Regions from separate parts of the Micromonospora sp. DT43 genome, predicted to be linked through region 1. Evidence: predicted binding sites of a transcription regulator. Region 1 holds the regulator's gene; each other region holds the start of a gene.
The links. Region 1 encodes HrcA, which represses chaperone genes, less so after heat shock. Its sites were predicted from a motif close to GGTTNGCACNCTCNNNNNGAGNGTGCNAACC; they were not measured.

Region 1 (6,217 bases):
GAGGGCGCGAAGGTCGTCGGAGCCGACATCCAGGTCGACGGCAACAACGAGACGGTCGACCTCGTCCGGGCGGCCGGAGGGGAGATGACGAGCGTCGCGCCCGTCGACCTGACCGACCCGGAACAGGCCCGGAAGCTCGTCGAGGACGCCGCGACCGTCTACGGCGGGCTCGACGTGGTCTACAACAACGCGGCAGCGCTGCGCTTCGGCCCGATGCCCGACTTCTCGGTGGAGGACTGGCGCTACACGATCACCGGGGAACTCGACATTCCCTACTTCGTGTCGAAGTACGCCTGGCCGCACCTGGTCCGGCGCGGTGGCGGCGTCATCATCAACGCCGCCTCGATGGCCGGCATGATCGCGGGCCAGGTCCCCCCGATGGTGGGCCACACCGCGGCGAACGCAGGCGTCATCGGTCTGACGCGGCAGCTCGCGCTCGAAGGCGCACCCCACGGCATCCGCGCGGTGGCCGTCAGCCCCGGCCCGATCCTCACCCCGGCCAGTGAGCGGGACCTCGGTGACAACCAGGCGGCCCGGGACGCCATCACGGCGAAGACGCTCCTCAAGCGCTTCGCCCGCCCGGAGGAGGTCGCCGAGCTGGTGGTCTTCCTCGCGTCCGACCGGGCGTCGTACATCACCGGAGCGAACTACCCCGTCGACGGCGGCGCGACCGCCTGGTGACCCGACCGGACACCGGGGCGCCGACAACACGGCGGCGCCCCGGCAGGCCAACGGCCGGTCCTATCCGGCATGATCGCCGGAACCGTCGTCCAGAGCGGGCACCCAGCGCGCCGGCCTCTTCTCCCGGAACGCGGTGACTCCCTCGCGCCCCTCGTCGGAGAGGAAGTAGCCGGTGGAGAGGGCGGACAGCCGGGCCAGGTCACCTCGCAGCTCGGCGGCGCCCGGCCGGCGCAGCAGCTCCTTCGCGCCGGCCAGCGCGCCGGGCGCACCGCGCACCAGCGAGTCGCAGTAGCGCCGTACCGCGTCGTCCAGCCCGTCCGCCGGCACGCTCGCGGTGACCAGGCCGATCTCGGCGGCCCGTCGGCCGTCGAAGGTGTCGCCGGTCAGGTACAGCTCGGCGGCGGCACGCGGGTGCAGTCGGGGCAGCACGGTCGCCGAGATCACCGCCGGGATCACCCCGATCCGTACCTCGGTGAACGCGAACGTCGCCTCGTCGGCGCAGACCGCCAGGTCGGCGGCCGCGATCAGGCCCAGCCCGCCGGCCCGCGCCGGCCCGGCGACCCGCGCGAGCACCGGCTTCGGGCACTCCCACAGCGCCGCGAGGACGTCGCCAAGCATCCCGGCCGGCACCGTTCCGCTGGCGTACGCCGCGGCGGTCTCCTTCAGGTCCGCGCCGGAGCAGAAGACCGGGCCGGTGTGGTCCAGCACGATCGCCCGGACCGCGTCGTCGGCCACCGCCTCGGCCAGCCCGGCCAGCAACTGGGTCATCAGGGCTGTGGAGAGCGCGTTGCGGTTGTGCGGGCTGTCGAGGGTGAGGGTGGTCACCCCACGGGCCGTGGCGACCCGCACGAGGACGTCGGGAGAGGTCATGCCGGGCACACTAGTGGCCATGCCCGGCGTCCTTCCAGATGGTGAGACCGTCCCCGTCGACGGATCGCTGCCCGCCACCGCCACCTCGGCGGTCGGCGCGCGCGGCTTCGGCGTGTACGTCCACGTGCCGTTCTGCGCCAGCCGCTGCGGCTACTGCGACTTCAACACCTACACGGCAGCTGAGCTGGGTGGGGGCGCCAGCCGCGAGGCGTACGCCGACACCGTGCTGGCCGAGCTGGCGCTCGCCGCCCGGGTGCTCGGCGACAACCCGCCGCCCCGGGTCGACACGGTCTTCGTCGGCGGCGGCACCCCCACCCTGCTCCCCGCCGACGACCTGGCCCGCATCCTCGACGGCATCGACCGCACCTGGGGGCTCGCCGCCGACGTCGAGGTGACCACCGAGGCCAACCCGGAGTCGGTCACCCCGGAGTCGTTGCGGCGGCTGCGGGCCGCCGGCTACACCCGGATCTCGCTGGGCATGCAGTCCGCCTCCCCTGGGGTGCTCGCGATCCTGGACCGCAAACACAGCGCCGGTCGGGCCACCGCCGCCGCCCTGGAGGCACGCGACGCCGGGTTCGAGCACGTCAACCTGGACCTGATCTACGGCACGCCCGGGGAGCGCGCCGAGGACTTCGCCGCCACGCTGGAGCAGGTCGTGGCCGCAGGGGTGGACCACGTCAGCGCGTACGCCCTGATCGTCGAGGACGGCACCCGGCTCGCCGCCCGGATGAAACGCGGCGAGCTGGCGTACCCCAGTGACGACGTGGCCGCGGACCGTTACCTCGCCGCGGAGGCCGCACTCGACGCGGCCGGGCTCTCCTGGTACGAGGTCTCCAACTGGGCCCGCACCGACGAGGCGCGCTGCCGGCACAACCTGCTCTACTGGACCGGCGCGGACTGGTGGGGGCTGGGGCCGGGGGCGCACAGCCACGTCGGCGGGGTGCGCTGGTGGAACGTCAAACACCCCTCGGCGTACGCCCAGCGGTTGGCCGCGGGTGCGTCTCCCGGCCTGGCCCGGGAGGTGCTCACGGTCGACGAGGCGCACATGGAGGACGTGATGCTCCGGCTGCGACTCGCCAGTGGCCTGCCGCTGGCGGTGCTCGACGGCACCGGCCGGGCCGGTGCGGAGCGGGCGCTGGCCGACGGCCTGCTGGACGCCGATGAGTACGCGGCCGGTCGGGCGGTGCTCACCCTGCGCGGGCGGTTGCTCGCCGACGCGGTCGTGCGCGACCTGCTGCCCTGAGTGGGCTCCCGCTGCCCCGGAGCGGGGCAGCGGGTGCTGCGGGCCGGCCGGGGGAGCGGCCGGACCGGATCACTTGATGAAGTTGGCTGACATCGGGTAGCGGTAGGGGGTGCCCTCGTTGGCCTTCATGCCCGCGATGATCCCGAACAGGATCTGGATCACCACGACGGCGATGCTGGGCAGGAAGAGCAGGCACCAGCTCACGAAGAGCAGCACGAACGCGATGATCGACCAGAGGATCTGGAAGTTGAGGGCGGCCAGAGCATGCGCCCGGACGGTCGGCGACTGGTTGCCGCGGGCCAGGTAGGCGATGAGCGGGGCGACGAAGCCCAGCGGACCAAAGCTGATCAGCGCGCCGAGGGCACCGCCGAAGTGCGCGACCAACGCCCAGGTCTTGTCCTCGTTGTTGGCATAGCCGCCGCCGGGGCCGCCGTAGGCGCCACCGGTCGGGTACCCGCCAGCGGGGTAACCGCCGGGCGGGGGGTAACCGCCGGGCGGCGGATAGCCACCCGCCGGAGGGTAGCCACCTGACGGCGGTTGGTCACCGGTGGGCGGCGGATAGCCACCGGCCGGGGGATAGCCGCCCGGGCCGGGTGCCCCGGACAGTGGTGCGGTGGGCGGCTCGGCCGCGGAGGACGAGCCCGGGGGAGTCGGCTCCGGCGGGTAACTGCCGGGGTCTCCCGCACCGGGAGGGCGAGGTGGTTCAGTCATGACTGTCACGGTAGGTGCCCGCAGCAAGGTCGCACCAGAGCGACACCGGCCGGCCACGCGGGCCGATCGGCCGGATGGGGTGGCACGGGCCGCAGCGGCGGCCTGTCGTTGATCATCGCGTCGGCGGGGGCGCCGACGTAGACTGGCACTCGTTACAGTCGAGTGCCAGGGCGGCCGTCGGCCCCGGTGGGCCGTCGGCCGACGTGCGACAGGAGGTGCGGAGGATGGGTCTGGACGACCGCAAGCTCGCCGTGCTCCGCGCCATCGTCGAGGACTACGTCTCCACCCAGGAGCCGGTCGGCAGCAAGGCGCTTGTCGAGCGGCACCAACTAGGTGTCTCCCCGGCGACGGTCCGCAACGACATGGCCGTGCTGGAGGAGGAGGGCTACATCCGGCAGCCGCACACAAGTGCCGGCCGGGTGCCCACCGACCGTGGCTACCGGCTCTTCGTCGACAGGTTGTCCCGGGTCAAGCCGCTCAGCCCTGCCGAACGCCGGGCCATCGAGCGCTTCCTCGTCGGCGCGGTCGACCTCGACGACGTGGTGCACCGCACCGTACGCCTGCTTGCCCAGCTCACCCGGCAGGTGGCAGTCGTGCAGTACCCGTCGCTGGCCCGCTCCTCGGTGCGGCACCTGGAGCTGGTGCCGATCTCCACCACCCGGCTGATGCTCGTCATGATCGCCGACACCGGCCGGGTCGAGCAGCGGTTGGTGGAGCTGCCCGGGCCGGTGCCCGCCGACGACGTCACCGACCTGCGCCGAGTGATAAACGAGAAGCTCGCCGGCGCCCGCCTGTCCGACACCCCGCCGCTGGTGCAGGCGCTTGTCGAGGAGGTGCCGCCCAAGCTGCGTCCGACGATGACCACCCTCGCCACGGTCCTGTTGGAGACGCTCGTCGAGCGGCACGAGGAGCGCATCGCCCTGGCCGGCACCGCCAACCTCACCCGGGGTGGCCTGCTCGACTTCCAGGGCTCACTGCGGCCGATCCTGGAGGCTCTGGAGGAGGAGGTCGTGCTGCTCAAGCTCATCGGCGAGACCGAGCCCAGCACGACCCGGGTGCTGATCGGCGACGAGAACGAGTTCGACAACCTGCGCGCCGCCTCGGTGGTCAGCACCGGGTACGGCCCGGGGGCCACCATCGTGGGTGGCCTCGGTGTGTTGGGGCCCACCCGCATGGACTACCCCGGCAATATCGCCACGGTGCGCGCCGTGGCACGCTACGTGGGCGAGCTGCTGGCCCAGAACTGACAGGTCAGGGCCGACGGCCGGCTGCGGCCGCCGGTCGGCGTAACGCGAGACGAACATGAGGACACGGAACGCAGTGGCCAGGGACTACTACGGCATCCTCGGTGTCAGCCGGGAAGCCTCCGATGATGAGATCAAGCGCGCCTACCGCAAGCTGGCACGCCAGTTCCACCCGGATGTCAATCCGGACCCGGAGGCCCAGGAGAAGTTCAAGGACATCAACGCCGCGTACGAGGTCCTCTCGGACGACCGGAAGCGGCAGATCGTCGACCTGGGTGGCGACCCGCTCGCCCCCGGGGGCGGCGGCGCGGGCGGCCCGGGCGGCCCGGGTGGGGCCGGTCCGTTCGTCGGTTTCCAGGACATCATGGACGCGTTCTTCGGTGGCGCGGCGGGCGGTGCCCGTGGGCCGCGTCCGCGTACCCGTCCGGGCGCCGACGCGATCCTGCGCCTCGAACTCGACCTGCACGAGACGGCGTTCGGCGTCGAGGCACCGATCACCGTCGACACCGCTGTGCTCTGCACCACCTGCTCCGGCGCCGGCACGGCCGCCGGCACGCACCTCGCCACCTGTGAGGCGTGCGGTGGGCGGGGCGAGGTGCAGTCGGTGCAGCGCACCTTCCTCGGTCAGGTGGTCTCCGCCCGGCCGTGCACCGTCTGCCAGGGCTACGGCACCACCATCCCGCACCCCTGCCCCACCTGCGCGGGCGACGGCCGGGTGCGCACCCGCCGCTCGCTCACCGTCAAGATCCCGGCCGGCGTCGAGGACGGCATGCGGATCCGGCTGGCCCAGCAGGGCGAGGTCGGCCCCGGCGGCGGCACCGCCGGTGACCTCTACGTGGAGATCCACGAGCGGCCGCACGACGTCTACTCCCGCAAGGGCGACGACCTGCACTGCCGCGTCACCGTGCCGATGACCGCCGCCGCGCTGGGCACCCGGCTCACCATCAAGACGCTGGACAGCGAGGAGACCGTCGACGTCAAGGCCGGCACCCAGCCGGCCAGCACGCTGCGGCTGCGCGCCCGTGGTGTGCCGCACCTGCGCGGCACCGGCCGGGGCGACCTCTACGTGCACCTCGACGTCCGAACCCCCACCAAGCTCGACCCCGACCAGGAGAAGATGCTGCGCGACTTCGCCAAGACCCGGGGCGAGGAGGTCGCCGAGCTGACCAAGCAGGGCGGCTTCTTCTCCCGGATGCGCGACGCGTTCAACGGCCACGCCTGACGTGTCCGCGCCGCTCTTCCTGGTCGACGCGCTGCCCACCGGTGACGCGCTGACCCTCGACGGCCCCGAGGGGCACCACGCCGCCACCGTGCAGCGGCTACGCGTCGGCGAGGAGCTGCTGCTTGCCGACGGGCGGGGTGGCACGGCCGCCGCCGTGGTCACCGCCGTCGGCAGGGGCAGCCTGGAGGTCACCGTCACCTCCCGGGGGTACGCGGACGCGCCCGTACCCCGGATCGTCACCGTGCA
Region 2 (6,217 bases), 750 kb from region 1:
CGGTGGGGAGCCTGCCGAGTCCGCGGCGGTGGGTGGGGTCCAGGGCCACGGGGGGTCCAGCTCGAACGGGCCGTCGATGAACAACCAGAGCACCAGGGCGCCGAGCCCGCCGCCGACAAGCGACGGCAGCGCGTCGAAGACGTCCGCGCCGGAGCGGGTCAACGCGGCGGCCACACCGACGGCGCCGAGCGCCGCGATGCCGGCCAGGCCGAGGGCCAACCGGCGGATCGCCAGCACTCCGAGCAGCGCGGCGAACCCGCCCAGCAGCACTGCCGTACCGGTCAGCAGGGCAATCTTGTCGGCGGTACCGAAGACGTCGATGGCGAACTGCTTGAGCGGCTCGGGGACGGCGTCGACGACCACCCCGCCGACCGCTACCAGCGGCGCCGACCGAGGGCCGGTCAGCACCGCGACAGGCTCAGCGGTTCCGATCGCGACGGCGGCGGCGGTGACTCCGGCCAGCGCGGCGTACCGCCGCGACGTGGTGCTCATCGGCCCAGTGTGCGCGATCGTCTCGCCGGGTCGCCAACCATGTCAGCGCTTGGTAATGATCGCGGAGACGAACCGGGGCACACCGTCGTACGACGGCGTGCCCCGGAACGGTGTCGCTGTCGGGTCAGAAGCCCGGGCCGTGCTGGTGGCCGTGACCGTGGCCGCCGCCGGCGGCGGCCGGCTCGGCCTGCTCCGGCTTCTCCACCACGAGGCTCTCCGTGGTGAGCAGCAGGCCGGCGATCGAGGCGGCGTTGGTTACCGCGTTTCGGGTCACCTTCACCGGGTCGATGATGCCGCCCTTGACCAGGTCGCCGTACTCGCCGGTGGCAGCGTCGAGGCCGTGGCCCCACTGCATCTCGGCGACCTTCTGCGTCACGACGTAGCCGTCGTGGCCGGCGTTCTGGGCGATCCAGCGCAGCGGCTCGACGAGCGCCTTGCGCACGATCGAGACGCCGACCTTCTCCTCACCGGTGAAGCCCAGGTCGTCGTCGAGCACGGGGAGGATCTGCACCAGGGCGGCGCCGCCGCCGGGCACGGTGCCCTCCTCGACCGCGGCCTTGGTCGCCGCGATGGCGTCCTCGATGCGGTGCTTGCGCTCCTTCATCTCGACCTCGGTCGCCGCACCCACCTTGATCACGGCGATGCCGCCGGAGAGCTTCGCCAGCCGCTCGGCCAGCTTCTCCCGGTCCCAGTCGGAGTCGGAGGCCTCGATCTCCTTGCGGATCTGGGAGACCCGGTCGTCGACATCGGCCTTCTGGCCGCCGCCGTCGACGATCGTGGTGTTCTCCTTGTCGACAACGACGCGCCGGGCGGTGCCCAGCACCTCCAGGCCGACCTGGTCGAGCTTGTAGCCCAGCTCCGGGGCGACCAGCTCGGCGCCGGTGGAGATCGCGATGTCCTGGAGCATGGCCTTGCGCCGGTCGCCGAAGCCCGGGGCCTTGACCGCGCAGACCTTGAGGGTCTTGCGCAGCGAGTTGACCACCAGGGTGGAGAGCGCCTGACCGTCCACGTCCTCGGCGATGATCAGCAGGGGCTTGCTGTTCTGCAGGACCTTCTCCAGCAGCGGCAGCAGCTCCTCGATCGCCGAGATCTTCTGGGTGGTGACCAGGATGTACGCGTCCTCCAGGACGGACTCCTGACCCTCCAGGTCGGTGACGAAGTTCGGCGAGATGAAGCCCTTGTCGAACTGGAGACCCTCGGTCACGTCCAGCTCGGTGGTGAGCATCGAGCCCTCCTCGACGGTGATGACACCGTCGCGGCCGACCCGCTCCATCGCCTCGGCGATCAGCTCGCCGATGGTGGCGTCCTGCGCGGAGATCGTCGCCACGTTCGCGATCGACTTCTTGTCCGCGACCTCGACGGCCCGCTCGAGCAGCGCCTCGGAGACCTTGGCAGCCGCCGCGTCGATGCCCCGCTTGAGGCCGGCCGGGTTGGTCCCGGCGGTCACGTTGCGCAGGCCCTCACGGACCATAGCCTGCGCCAGCACGGTCGCGGTGGTGGTCCCGTCGCCGGCGACGTCGTTGGTCTTGGTCGCCACCTCCTTGACCAGCTGCGCGCCGAGGTTCTCGTAGGGGTTGGTGAGCTCGATCTCCTTGGCGATGGTCACACCATCGTTGGTGATCGTCGGCGCACCGAATTTCTTGTCCAGGACGACGTTGCGCCCGCGCGGGCCGAGGGTGACCTTGACCGCGTCTGCGAGGGCGTTGACACCGTGCTCAAGCAGGTGCCGGGCGTCGTCCGAGAAGCTCAGGATCTTCGCCATGAATGTCCCTTCGAAGCGCCGCTGCCCCGGCCCGGCGAGCCGGACCGGGGCAGCGACACTGATCGGTTGCTTACTTCTCGATGACCGCGAGGACGTCGCGGGCGGAGAGCACCAGGTACTCCTCGCCGGCGTACTTGACCTCGGTGCCGCCGTACTTCGAGTAGAGGACGGTGTCGCCGACCTGCACGTCAACCGGAACCCGGTTGCCGTTGTCGTCGACGCGCCCCGGGCCCACAGCGAGGACGGTGCCCTCCTGCGGCTTCTCCTTGGCGGTGTCGGGGATCACGATGCCCGACGCCGTGGTGGTCTCAGCCTCGTTCGCCTGGACCACGATGCGGTCCTCGAGCGGCTTGATCGCAACCTTGGTCGCGGTAGTCACGGGCATACCCTCCTGGGGTACTGGTTTCGTTGCCGGTCAGCGGGGCTGACCAGCGTCAATCTGCCTCATGCCACCGGGCGGAGCCGTCGTCGCGGGTGCCGGTCCGCCTGGCGTGCGCACCCGGGTCGCGAGACCCGGAAGCTGGCACCCTCAGGGTGAGAGTGCTAATCGCAGGTTATTCCGTGGCTAGCACTCCGTCAAGGAGAGTGCCAGCGCGTCGCGCCCCGCCACCCGGTATTTCCGCGTCGGCCGGGACAATGGTCGGGTGGACCTCGATCAGCTGGCGGCGCTACGTACCCCCGAGGGGTCGGACGCGCTCTCGGCGGCGGCCGCGCTGGCCGGCGGTGATCCACTGGCGGCGGCGTCGGCGTTACGCGCGGCCGGGGTGCCGCCCACGCTGGCCGCGGCGGCGCTCACCCAGGCCGAGCTGCGCCACCGGGCGGTAGGCAAGTTCGGCCCGGCCGCCGCCGGGATGTTCCTCACCCGCGCCGGGCTGGAGCAGGCCACCCGCCGGGTCGTCGCCGAACGCCGCGCGGAGCGCCTGCGCGCGGCCGGCGTCCGCACGCTTGCCGACCTCGGCTGCGGCCTCGGCGCCGACGCGCTCGCCGCCGCCCGCGCCGGCATCCGGGTGTACGGGGTGGAGGCCGATCCGGTGACCGCCGCGATGGCCGCCGCCAACGCCGCCGCCGCAGGGCTGGCCGAGCTGTTCACCGTCGAGTGCGGCGATGCCACCGCGTTCGACGTCTCCCGGGTCGACGGGGTCTTCTGCGACCCGGCCCGCCGTGCGAGCGGCACCGGTCGGCGGATCTTCGACCCGCGTGCCTACTCGCCGCCGTGGGACTTCGTGACCGGGCTGGCCGAACGGGTGCCGCACACGGTGGTGAAGGTCGCGCCGGGCCTGGACCACGCGCTCATCCCGGCCGGCGCGGAGGCCGAGTGGGTAGGTGTGGACGGCGACCTGGTCGAGGCCGCGCTCTGGTGCGGCGACCTGGCCGAGGTGCCCCGCCGCGCCACCCTCTACCGGCGGGTGGGCGCCGACACGCGCCGTTTCCAGCTCACCGGCTCGGGCGCCGCCGAGGCGTCGGTCGGGCCGCCGCGCCGCTACCTGTACGACCCGGACCCGGCGGTGGTCCGCGCACATCTCGTCGCCGAACTGGCCACCGAACTGGACGCCACCCTCGGCGATCCGAGCATCGCCTACCTCTACGCCGACCGACCGACAGGCACCCCGTACGCGCGCTGCCTGGAGATCACCGACGTGTTGCCGTTCTCGCTCAAGCGCCTCCGGGCGTTGCTGCGGGACCGGCGGGTGGGCCGGGTGGAGATCCTCAAGCGGGGTTCCGCGCTCACACCGGAGCAGTTGCGGCGGGATCTGCGGCTGGCCGGCGACCAGGCGGCGAGCCTGGTGCTCACCCGGATCGCCGGGGCACCGACAGTGCTTGTCGGCCGACCGGTCGACTAACGTCGTCGCTGTGGCGGGACCTGGCACTCCGGCAACGGCACTGTTGATCAAGCGTGGGATCGCGCATCGCACCCATCCGTACCGGGTCTCCCCGGACGCGCCGAACTACGGGGCGCTTGTCGCCGAGGCGCTCGGCGTGGCACCCGAGAGGGTCTTCAAGTCACTGGTGACCGAGGTCGACGGCGCGCTGACCGTGGCGGTCGTCCCGGTCACCGGCGAGCTGGACCTCAAGGCGCTCGCGGCGGCTGTCGGCGGCAAGCGGGCGGCGATGGCCGACCGGGCGGTAGCCGAGCGGGCCACCGGCTACGTGCGCGGCGGGATCAGCCCGCTCGGGCAGCGCAAGCGACTGCCCACTGTTCTGGACGAGTCCGCACTGGACCTTCCGACGATCTATGTCTCCGCCGGTCGGCGCGGCCTGCAACTGGAGCTGGCGGCGGCGGATCTGATGGCGCTCACCGACGCCCGTACGGCGTCGTTGCAGGCTCGCTGACGCCTTCATTACGGCGACTCGCCCGTGGGATACCCGGGGAGTAACAGTCGCGTTGCTGAATTGTTATCGCTTCCAACAAACTTGGCACCTGCGCGGTCTTGTGGGACCAGTGTGACGCGAAATACGTTGCCGGACACAACAAAACAACACCTCCCCCACCTCCGAAAGGACCCTGCACATGCGTAAGGGGATCCTCACCATCGCCGCCGTGGGCCTGCTCGCGACCGGCGGCTTGACCGCCTGCAGCGACGACTCCGGCACCGGCTCGGCCGACTCCAAGAAGACTCCCAAGATCGGCGTGATCCTTCCGGACAGCAAGTCCTCCCCCCGCTGGGAGACGGCGGACCGTCGCTTCCTGGAGGAGGCGTTCAAGGCCGCCGGCGTCCAGTACGACATCCAGAACGCCCAGAACGACAAGGCCACCTTCCAGACCATCGCCGAGCAGATGATCACCAGCGGCGTCACCGCCCTCATGATCGTCAACCTGGACTCCGGCACCGGCAAGGCCGTGCTCGACAAGGCCAAGTCGCAGGGCGTCGCCACCATCGACTACGACCGGCTCACCCTCGGCGGCTCCGCCCAGTACTACGTCAGCTTCGACAACGAGACCGTCGGGAAGCTCCAGGGCGAGGGTCTGGCGAAGTGCCTGACCGACAAGGGCGCCAAGAACCCCGTCGTGGCGTACCTGAACGGCTCCCCCACCGACAACAACGCCACCCTGTTCAAGGCCGGCTACGACTCGGTGCTCAAGCCGAAGTTCGACTCCAAGGAGTACACCAAGGGCCCGGACGACGCCGTGCCGGGCTGGGACGGCCCCACCGCCGCGACCATCTTCGAGCAGCAGCTCACCGCGACCAAGGGCAAGATCGACGGCGTGCTGGCCGCCAACGACACGCTCGGCAACGCCGCCATCTCGATCCTGAAGAAGAACAAGATCAACGGCAAGGTGCCGGTGACCGGCCAGGACGCCAGCGTGGAGGGCCTGCAGAACATCCTCGCCGGTGACCAGTGCATGACCGTCTACAAGGCCGTCCGGGAAGAGGCCAAGGCCGCGTCCGACCTGGCCATCACACTGGCCAAGGGCGAGAAGAAGGACACCGGCCAGACGGTGAAGGACCCGGAGGGTGGCCGGGACGTCCCCTCGGTGCTGCTCACCCCCAAGGCCATCTACAAGGACAACGTCAAGGACGTCATCGCCGACGGTTACGCGACCAAGGAGCAGGTCTGCACCGCGGCGTACGCCAAGTTCTGCGCCGGCGCCGGCATCAGCTGACCGACGCCGCAGTACCCGCCGGGACGACAATCGCCGCCCGGCACGGGAGCACCCTCCCGTGCCGGGCGGCGCCCGCCGGACGGGCCCCGACCCTCCCTTAAGAAGGAGACCCCGTGTCCGCGACTCCCCTGCTGGAACTCCGCGGGATCGACAAGAGCTTCGGTCCCGTCCAGGTGCTCCGCGACGTCGCCCTGAGCGTCCACCCGGGCGAAGTGACCGCACTTGTCGGCGACAACGGCGCCGGCAAATCGACCCTGGTGAAGTGCATCAGCGGCATCTACCCCACCGACGCCGGTGAGGTCCTGTTCAACGGCGAACAGGTGCACATCGGCAGTCCCCGCGACGCCGCCACGCTCGGC
Region 3 (6,217 bases), on a different contig from region 1:
CGCCCCGACCGGCCCGGCTGGTCCTGGTCGGGGGCCTGGTCGCCGGGGTGGCACTGCTGCTCCTCGCGGCCGGCACCGGCCAGTCGGGCGCGCAGTTGCCCGCCCTGCTGACCCTGCCACCGACGGGCTTCGCGCTCGCCGCGCTGTGGGCCGCAGCCTGGCGGCCCACGGCCGACCCGGCCGATGCCGCACGGGCCGGCCGGACGGCGACCGGCTGGCTGGTGGGCCTGGCCGCGCTGGGACCGCTGGCCTTCACCGACCCGGAGGAGATCACGCTCCTGCTGATCGGCACCCGGGACGTCCCGTTCTGGGTGGCGGCCGCCGCCGGCGCCGGCCTCGCCGTCGCGGTAGTGGTCGCCATCGGGTACGCGGTGCTGCTGGCCCGGCCGGCGGCGCGTACGCCGAGTCGGCGGACAGCGGCGCTGGCGGCGGCGGTCCTGCTGGTGACTGTGGGTGTTGTCGACGTCGGGCCCGGGCAACCCGGCCTGTACGGGGAGCGGCTGCTCGTGGTGCTGCGCGAGCAGGCCGACCTGACCGGCATCCCGGCCGGCGCCCCCGGGCAGGCCGGCCGGGACGCCCGGGCGGCGGAGGTCTACCGACGACTGGTGACCACCGCCGAGCGCAGCCAGACCGACCTGCGCCGCACGGCGGGGAGGCTACGGCTGAACCCGGTGTCGTACTACCTGGTCAACGCGGTCGAGGTGGATGGCGGCCCGGCGGTACGGGCCTGGCTGGCGCGGCGACCCGAGGTGGCCCGGGTGCTTGTCAGCCAGCGTCTGCGGCCTCTGCCGGCACCGGCGGGGCAGAGCCGGGGCACCGCGCCCGCGCCCAGTGGCCCGGAGTGGAACATCCGTCAGCTCGGGGCGGACCGCGTCTGGTCCCAGCTGGGGGTGACCGGCAGGGGCATCGTGGTCGGCAGCTCCGACTCCGGCGTGGACGGCGGCCATCCGGCGCTACGGGCAGGGTTCCGTGGCGGGGACGACTCCTGGTACGACCCGTGGGACGGCACCCGGGCACCGAATGACCAGGGCGGGCACGGCACCCACACGGTGGGCAGCGCCGTCGGGCGGAACGGCATCGGGGTGGCACCGGACGCGCAGTGGGTGGGCTGCGTCAACCTGGACCGCAACCTGGGCAGCCCGGGGCACTACCTGGACTGCCTCCAGTTCATGCTGGCACCCTTCCCGGCCGGCGGTGACCCGTTCACCGACGGCCGGCCGGAGCGCGCCCCGCAGGTGCTTACCAACTCGTGGGGGTGCCCGGCGATCGAGGGCTGCGACCCGGGGGCGCTGCTCCCGGCCACGACGGCGCTGGACGCCGCCGGGATCTTCGTGGTCGCCGCGGCCGGCAACACCGGCCCGTGGTGCGCGTCGATCGACGACCCGCCCGCTCCGTACCCGAACGTGCTGACCGTGGGCGCGGTGGACGCGCAGCGGCGGGTGGCCGACTTCTCCTCACGCGGTCCGGTGCCGGGCGGCACGGGCAAACCGGATGTCCTCGCGCCCGGGGTGGGCGTGGTGTCGGCCATGCCCGGCGGCGGGTACGCGGCGCTGGACGGCACGTCGATGGCGACCCCGCAGGTGGCGGGCGTGGTCGCGCTCATGTGGTCGGCGAACCCGGCGCTTGTCGGCGACCTGGCCCGGACCCGGCAGATCCTGCGCGACACCGCCACGCCTGCCCAGCCGACGTACCGCTCCGACAAACCCACCGACGCCTGCGGCGGCCCGGCGAACGTCACAGGCGCCGGTCAGGTCGACGCGTACGCCGCCGTCCGCGCCGCCCAGGGGTGAACGCCGGGCTCCAGCAGCGGGTGATCTAGGGTCGGCGACCATGGACGCCGAGATCACCGTCGCCGAGCTCAGCCCCGACCTCGCGCCCGCCGTGGCACGGTTCTGCGCGCAGGCGCTCGACCTGCCCGAGGACGCCGCCGAGGCGGCCGCCATCGTGGACGTGCTGTGGACCCGGGCAGCCGCCGACCGGCAGGTGGTCGGGCTGGGCGCGTACCGGGGAAACGACCTGGTCGGGGTGCTGCTCTGCTCGGTGTCGCCGACCGAGGTGGGCATCGGGCACGTGGACCTGGTCGCGGTGCTCCCCGGGCAGCGCCGTCGGGGGGTGGGCCGCACGCTGTTGGCGCGGGCCGAGCAGGCACTCGGCCAGCGTGGCGTCACCGAGGTGCTGCTGGCCGGAAACCCGCCGTACTACGCCTGGCCGGGCATCGACGTGCGCTACACGCCAGCGGTGTGCGCCGCCCTGGCCCTCGGCTACCACCAGGACCGGACCGCGTGGAACATGACCGCGGACCTGTCGTACGACGAGTCGCCGGCGCTGCGGTCCACGGAGGCCGCGGAGCGGCGACTGGCCGGGCAGGGCGTCACGGTACGCCGGGCGGAGCCCGCGGACCTGCCGGCGCTGGAGGCGTTCGCCCGTTCCACCTTCGGCGGCACCTGGGACGGTGAGCTGGCCGGGTCGGTGGGCCGCACGGGGGCCGGCTGCCACCTGGCGGAGCGGGCCGGCGAGGTGCTGGGCTTCGCGGCCTACGGGTCGTCCCGGCCGAGCTGGTTCGGGCCGATGGGCACCGCGCCCTCCGCCGAGGGTTCGGGCATCGGCGGGGTGCTGCTGCGACGCTGCCTGCGCGACCAGCGGGCGGCGGGGGTGGACCGGGCGCAGATCGGCTGGGTGGGGCCGGTGCCGTTCTACTCCGGCAGCGCTGGTGCCCGCATCGAGCGGGTCTTCTTCCTGTACCGGCGGACCCTACCGGTGACGTGAGAGGGCAAATGGGACATGAATCCATTTGCCCGCACGACCCATCGACGCCCCCTACCGTTTCGGTAGAGGAGGCAGCCATGACCACGGATGACGACCAGACCGAGGACGGCCCGCCGATCACCTGGAAACCGGTCGGCGACCTGCCCGGCCAACTGCCGTTCGACAGGCTCGACTACGGCGACGCCGAGCAACTGGCCGAGATGACCACCGACGGCGAGCCGCTGGCCGAGGATCCGCAGGAGATGGTGGACGCGCCGATCCAACTGCTGCCGCCGTACGACCGGGCGCAGAAACGCCGCAACCAACGCCCACTGCCCACCTGACGACGAACGGGGCGGACCGCGTCAGCGGCCCGCCCCGTTCGGTGTGTCGGAACTGGACTCAGAAGTCCATGTCCCCGCCACCCGGGCCAGCCGGGGCAGCCGGGGTCTTCTCCGGCTTGTCCGCGACAACGGCCTCGGTGGTGAGGAAGAGCGCCGCGATGGAAGCGGCGTTCTGCAGCGCCGAACGCGTCACCTTGGCCGGGTCGATGATGCCCGCGGCCAGCAGGTCGACGTACTCGCCGTTGGCGGCGTTGAGGCCGTGACCCGCTTCGAGGTTACGGACCTTCTCCACCACGACGCCGCCCTCGAGGCCGGCGTTGACGGCGATCTGCCGCAGCGGGGCGTCCAGCGCGACCTTGACGATGTTGGCACCGGTCGCCTCGTCGCCGACCAGGTCCAGCTTGTCGAACGCGGTCTTGCCGGCCTGCACCAGCGCGACGCCACCACCCGGGACGATGCCCTCCTCGACGGCCGCCTTCGCGTTGCGAACGGCGTCCTCGATGCGGTGCTTGCGCTCCTTGAGCTCGACCTCGGTGGCCGCGCCGACCTTGATGACCGCAACGCCGCCGGCCAGCTTGGCCAGCCGCTCCTGCAGCTTCTCGCGGTCGTAGTCGGAGTCGCTCTTGTCGATCTCGGCCCGGATCTGGTTGACCCGGCCCTGGATCTGCTCGGCGTCACCGGCACCGTCGACGATGGTGGTCTCGTCCTTGGTCACCACGACCTTGCGGGCACGGCCCAGCATGTCGACGCTGACGGCGTCCAGCTTGAGGCCGACCTCCTCGCTGATGACCTGACCACCGGTGAGGATGGCGATGTCGCCCAGCATGGCCTTGCGACGGTCACCGAAGCCCGGCGCCTTGACGGCGACCGACTTGAAGGTGCCCCGGACCTTGTTGACGACCAGGGTGGCCAGGGCCTCGCCCTCGATGTCCTCGGCGATGATCAGCAGCGGCTTGCCGCCCTGCATGACCTTCTCGAGGATCGGGAGCAGGTCCTTGACCGACGAGATCTTGCTGTTGACGATCAGGATGTACGGGTCGTCGAAGACGGCCTCCATACGCTCCGGGTCGGTCATGAAGTAGGCCGAGATGTAGCCCTTGTCGAAGCGCATACCCTCGGTGAGCTCCAGCTCCAGCCCGAAGGTGTTGCTCTCCTCGACGGTGATGACGCCTTCCTTGCCGACCTTGTCCATCGCCTCGGCGATGATCTCGCCGACGGTGCTGTCGCCAGCGGAGATGGAGGCGGTGGAGGCGATCTGCTCCTTGGTCTCGACGTCCTTGGCGAGCTTGGACAGCTCCTCCGAGACGCTCGCGACAGCGGCCTCGATGCCCCGCTTCAGGGCCATCGGGTTGGCGCCGGCGGCTACGTTGCGCAGGCCCTCGCGAACCAGGGCCTGGGCCAGGACGGTCGCCGTCGTCGTGCCGTCACCGGCAACGTCGTCGGTCTTCTTGGCGACCTCCTTGACCAGCTCGGCGCCGATCTTCTCGTACGGGTCCTCGAGCTCGATCTCCTTGGCGATGCTCACACCATCGTTGGTGATGGTGGGGGCACCCCACTTCTTCTCGAGCACGACGTTGCGGCCCTTGGGGCCGAGGGTCACCTTTACGGCGTCGGCGAGCTGGTTCATGCCCCGCTCGAGGCCGCGGCGCGCCTCTTCGTCGAACGCGATCATCTTGGCCATACGGCGTTGTCCTCCTGGACACTCACGGGCCACCCGAGATGTGTGCCCCGGATGGGCCGCCTGGTGTACGCACCTTGGGACGTCGCCACCTGGCGACGACGACGTCCTTCGGCCGGGCCGGATAGCCCGCGACGACCGGCCATGTGCCACCCCGGCGTCTCCACGCCTGGGCAACCTGGCCCCACCGTCCCGACCATTGGCACTCACGGTATGCGAGTGCCAATGACTTGTTTAGCACTCTCACCTGCCGAGTGCAAGCACGATGGGCCCGCTCAGCCGAGTTCCGCGGCCAGTGCGGCCCCGTTCACCGGCGCCTCATGGGCGCGTTGCTCGGCGTACGTGACAAGCAGGCCGATCAACTGGGCGAGGTGGGCCGGCAGTGCCAACACCGCCGTGACACCGATCACCGCCACCACCCCGGCTGCCGAGCCCGGGGAGGCGAACGGGTCCGTGCCGATCACGGTGGTGCCCGTCGACTCCAGGAAGCCGGGAACCGCGGTGCCGACGATCACGGCCGCGCCCACCACTGCCACCCGACCGAGCATCAGCCCGAGTCGGGCGTGGAACATTTCGAACGACCGGCCGATCGGGTTCTGCCGTTCGAAGAGGTAGATCGGGCCGGCCATGCTCAACGCGAACGCCAGATAGATGCCCGGCAGGACGCAGAAGCAGATACCGATGCCGACGAGCAGGCTGACCAGCAGCGTCCAACCCCACAGGCCGAGCGCCCGGCGCAGGCCGTACCGCAGTGCCGAGCCGAGGTCGCCGGGCCGGCCGGTCGCCTGCTGGGTGATCACCCAACTGCCGGCGGCCCACCCCAGCGCCTGCACCAGACCGATCAGCAGGCTGCCGCCGGCCAGCACGGCGACGAGGGTTGCCACGGTGGCGACGAAGTTGTCCGGCAGTCCGGCAGCCCCATCCATCTCGGCCTGCGCCTCCCAGCCGGGCGACGGGTCCAGACCCAGCGTGATGACCGAGAGCACCGCCGCCGGCAACACCTGCGTGAGCAGCATGATCGGCACCAACTGCCGCCAGCCCCGGCGCAGCGCGCCCCCACACCGCTCGAACCATGCCCCGATGCCGGCGCCGGGCGGAGTGACCAGGGCGTCGTGCGGGTCGAACCCGTGACCCGGCGGGTACCAGCCGACCGGCGCCCCCGGATACCACTGCTGCCCACCGTAGGGGCCCACCCCGGGCGGATAACCGCCGGCGGGCGGATAGGCCCAACCCTGCGGCGGCGGGCCTCCGCCACCCTGGGCGGGATCCCAGCCGGGAGGCGGACCAGCGGGTGGCACCCAGGCACCCCGCACGGGGTCCCAACCGGGAGGCGGACCGGCCGGCGGCTGCCAGCCGCCCTGCCAAGTGGGATCCGGCGGACCCGCCGGGCCAGCCTGCCCCCAGCCCTGCGTCGGGCCGGGCGGGGGCGGCCCATATCCGGGCGCCGTTC

Region 2: the regulator HrcA is predicted to act here: its motif matches at 2,773-2,803, upstream of groES (co-chaperone GroES).
Region 3: the regulator HrcA is predicted to act here: its motif matches at 4,965-4,995, upstream of groL (chaperonin GroEL).

The regions. Positions count from the first base shown of each region.
Region 1 is NZ_JBNCKR010000001.1:68,734-74,950, forward strand. It holds gene ACLQ26_RS00320 (SDR family NAD(P)-dependent oxidoreductase) at 1-681, shown strand, start outside; gene ACLQ26_RS00325 (enoyl-CoA hydratase-related protein) at 742-1,551, opposite strand; gene hemW (radical SAM family heme chaperone HemW) at 1,571-2,794, shown strand; gene ACLQ26_RS00335 (DUF4870 domain-containing protein) at 2,864-3,505, opposite strand; gene hrcA (heat-inducible transcriptional repressor HrcA) at 3,730-4,752, shown strand; gene dnaJ (molecular chaperone DnaJ) at 4,826-5,971, shown strand; gene ACLQ26_RS00350 (16S rRNA (uracil(1498)-N(3))-methyltransferase) at 5,973-6,217, shown strand, end outside.
Region 2 is NZ_JBNCKR010000001.1:816,065-822,281, reverse strand. It holds gene ACLQ26_RS03845 (molybdopterin-dependent oxidoreductase) at 1-492, opposite strand, end outside; gene groL (chaperonin GroEL) at 617-2,254, opposite strand; gene groES (co-chaperone GroES) at 2,325-2,639, opposite strand; gene ACLQ26_RS03830 (THUMP-like domain-containing protein) at 2,899-4,095, shown strand; gene ybaK (Cys-tRNA(Pro) deacylase) at 4,106-4,585, shown strand; gene ACLQ26_RS03820 (sugar ABC transporter substrate-binding protein) at 4,764-5,858, shown strand; gene ACLQ26_RS03815 (ATP-binding cassette domain-containing protein) at 5,972-6,217, shown strand, end outside.
Region 3 is NZ_JBNCKR010000004.1:271,264-277,480, reverse strand. It holds gene ACLQ26_RS12810 (S8 family serine peptidase) at 1-1,790, shown strand, start outside; gene ACLQ26_RS12805 (GNAT family N-acetyltransferase) at 1,831-2,766, shown strand; gene ACLQ26_RS12800 (hypothetical protein) at 2,844-3,089, shown strand; gene groL (chaperonin GroEL) at 3,148-4,770, opposite strand; gene ACLQ26_RS12790 (hypothetical protein) at 5,043-6,065, opposite strand.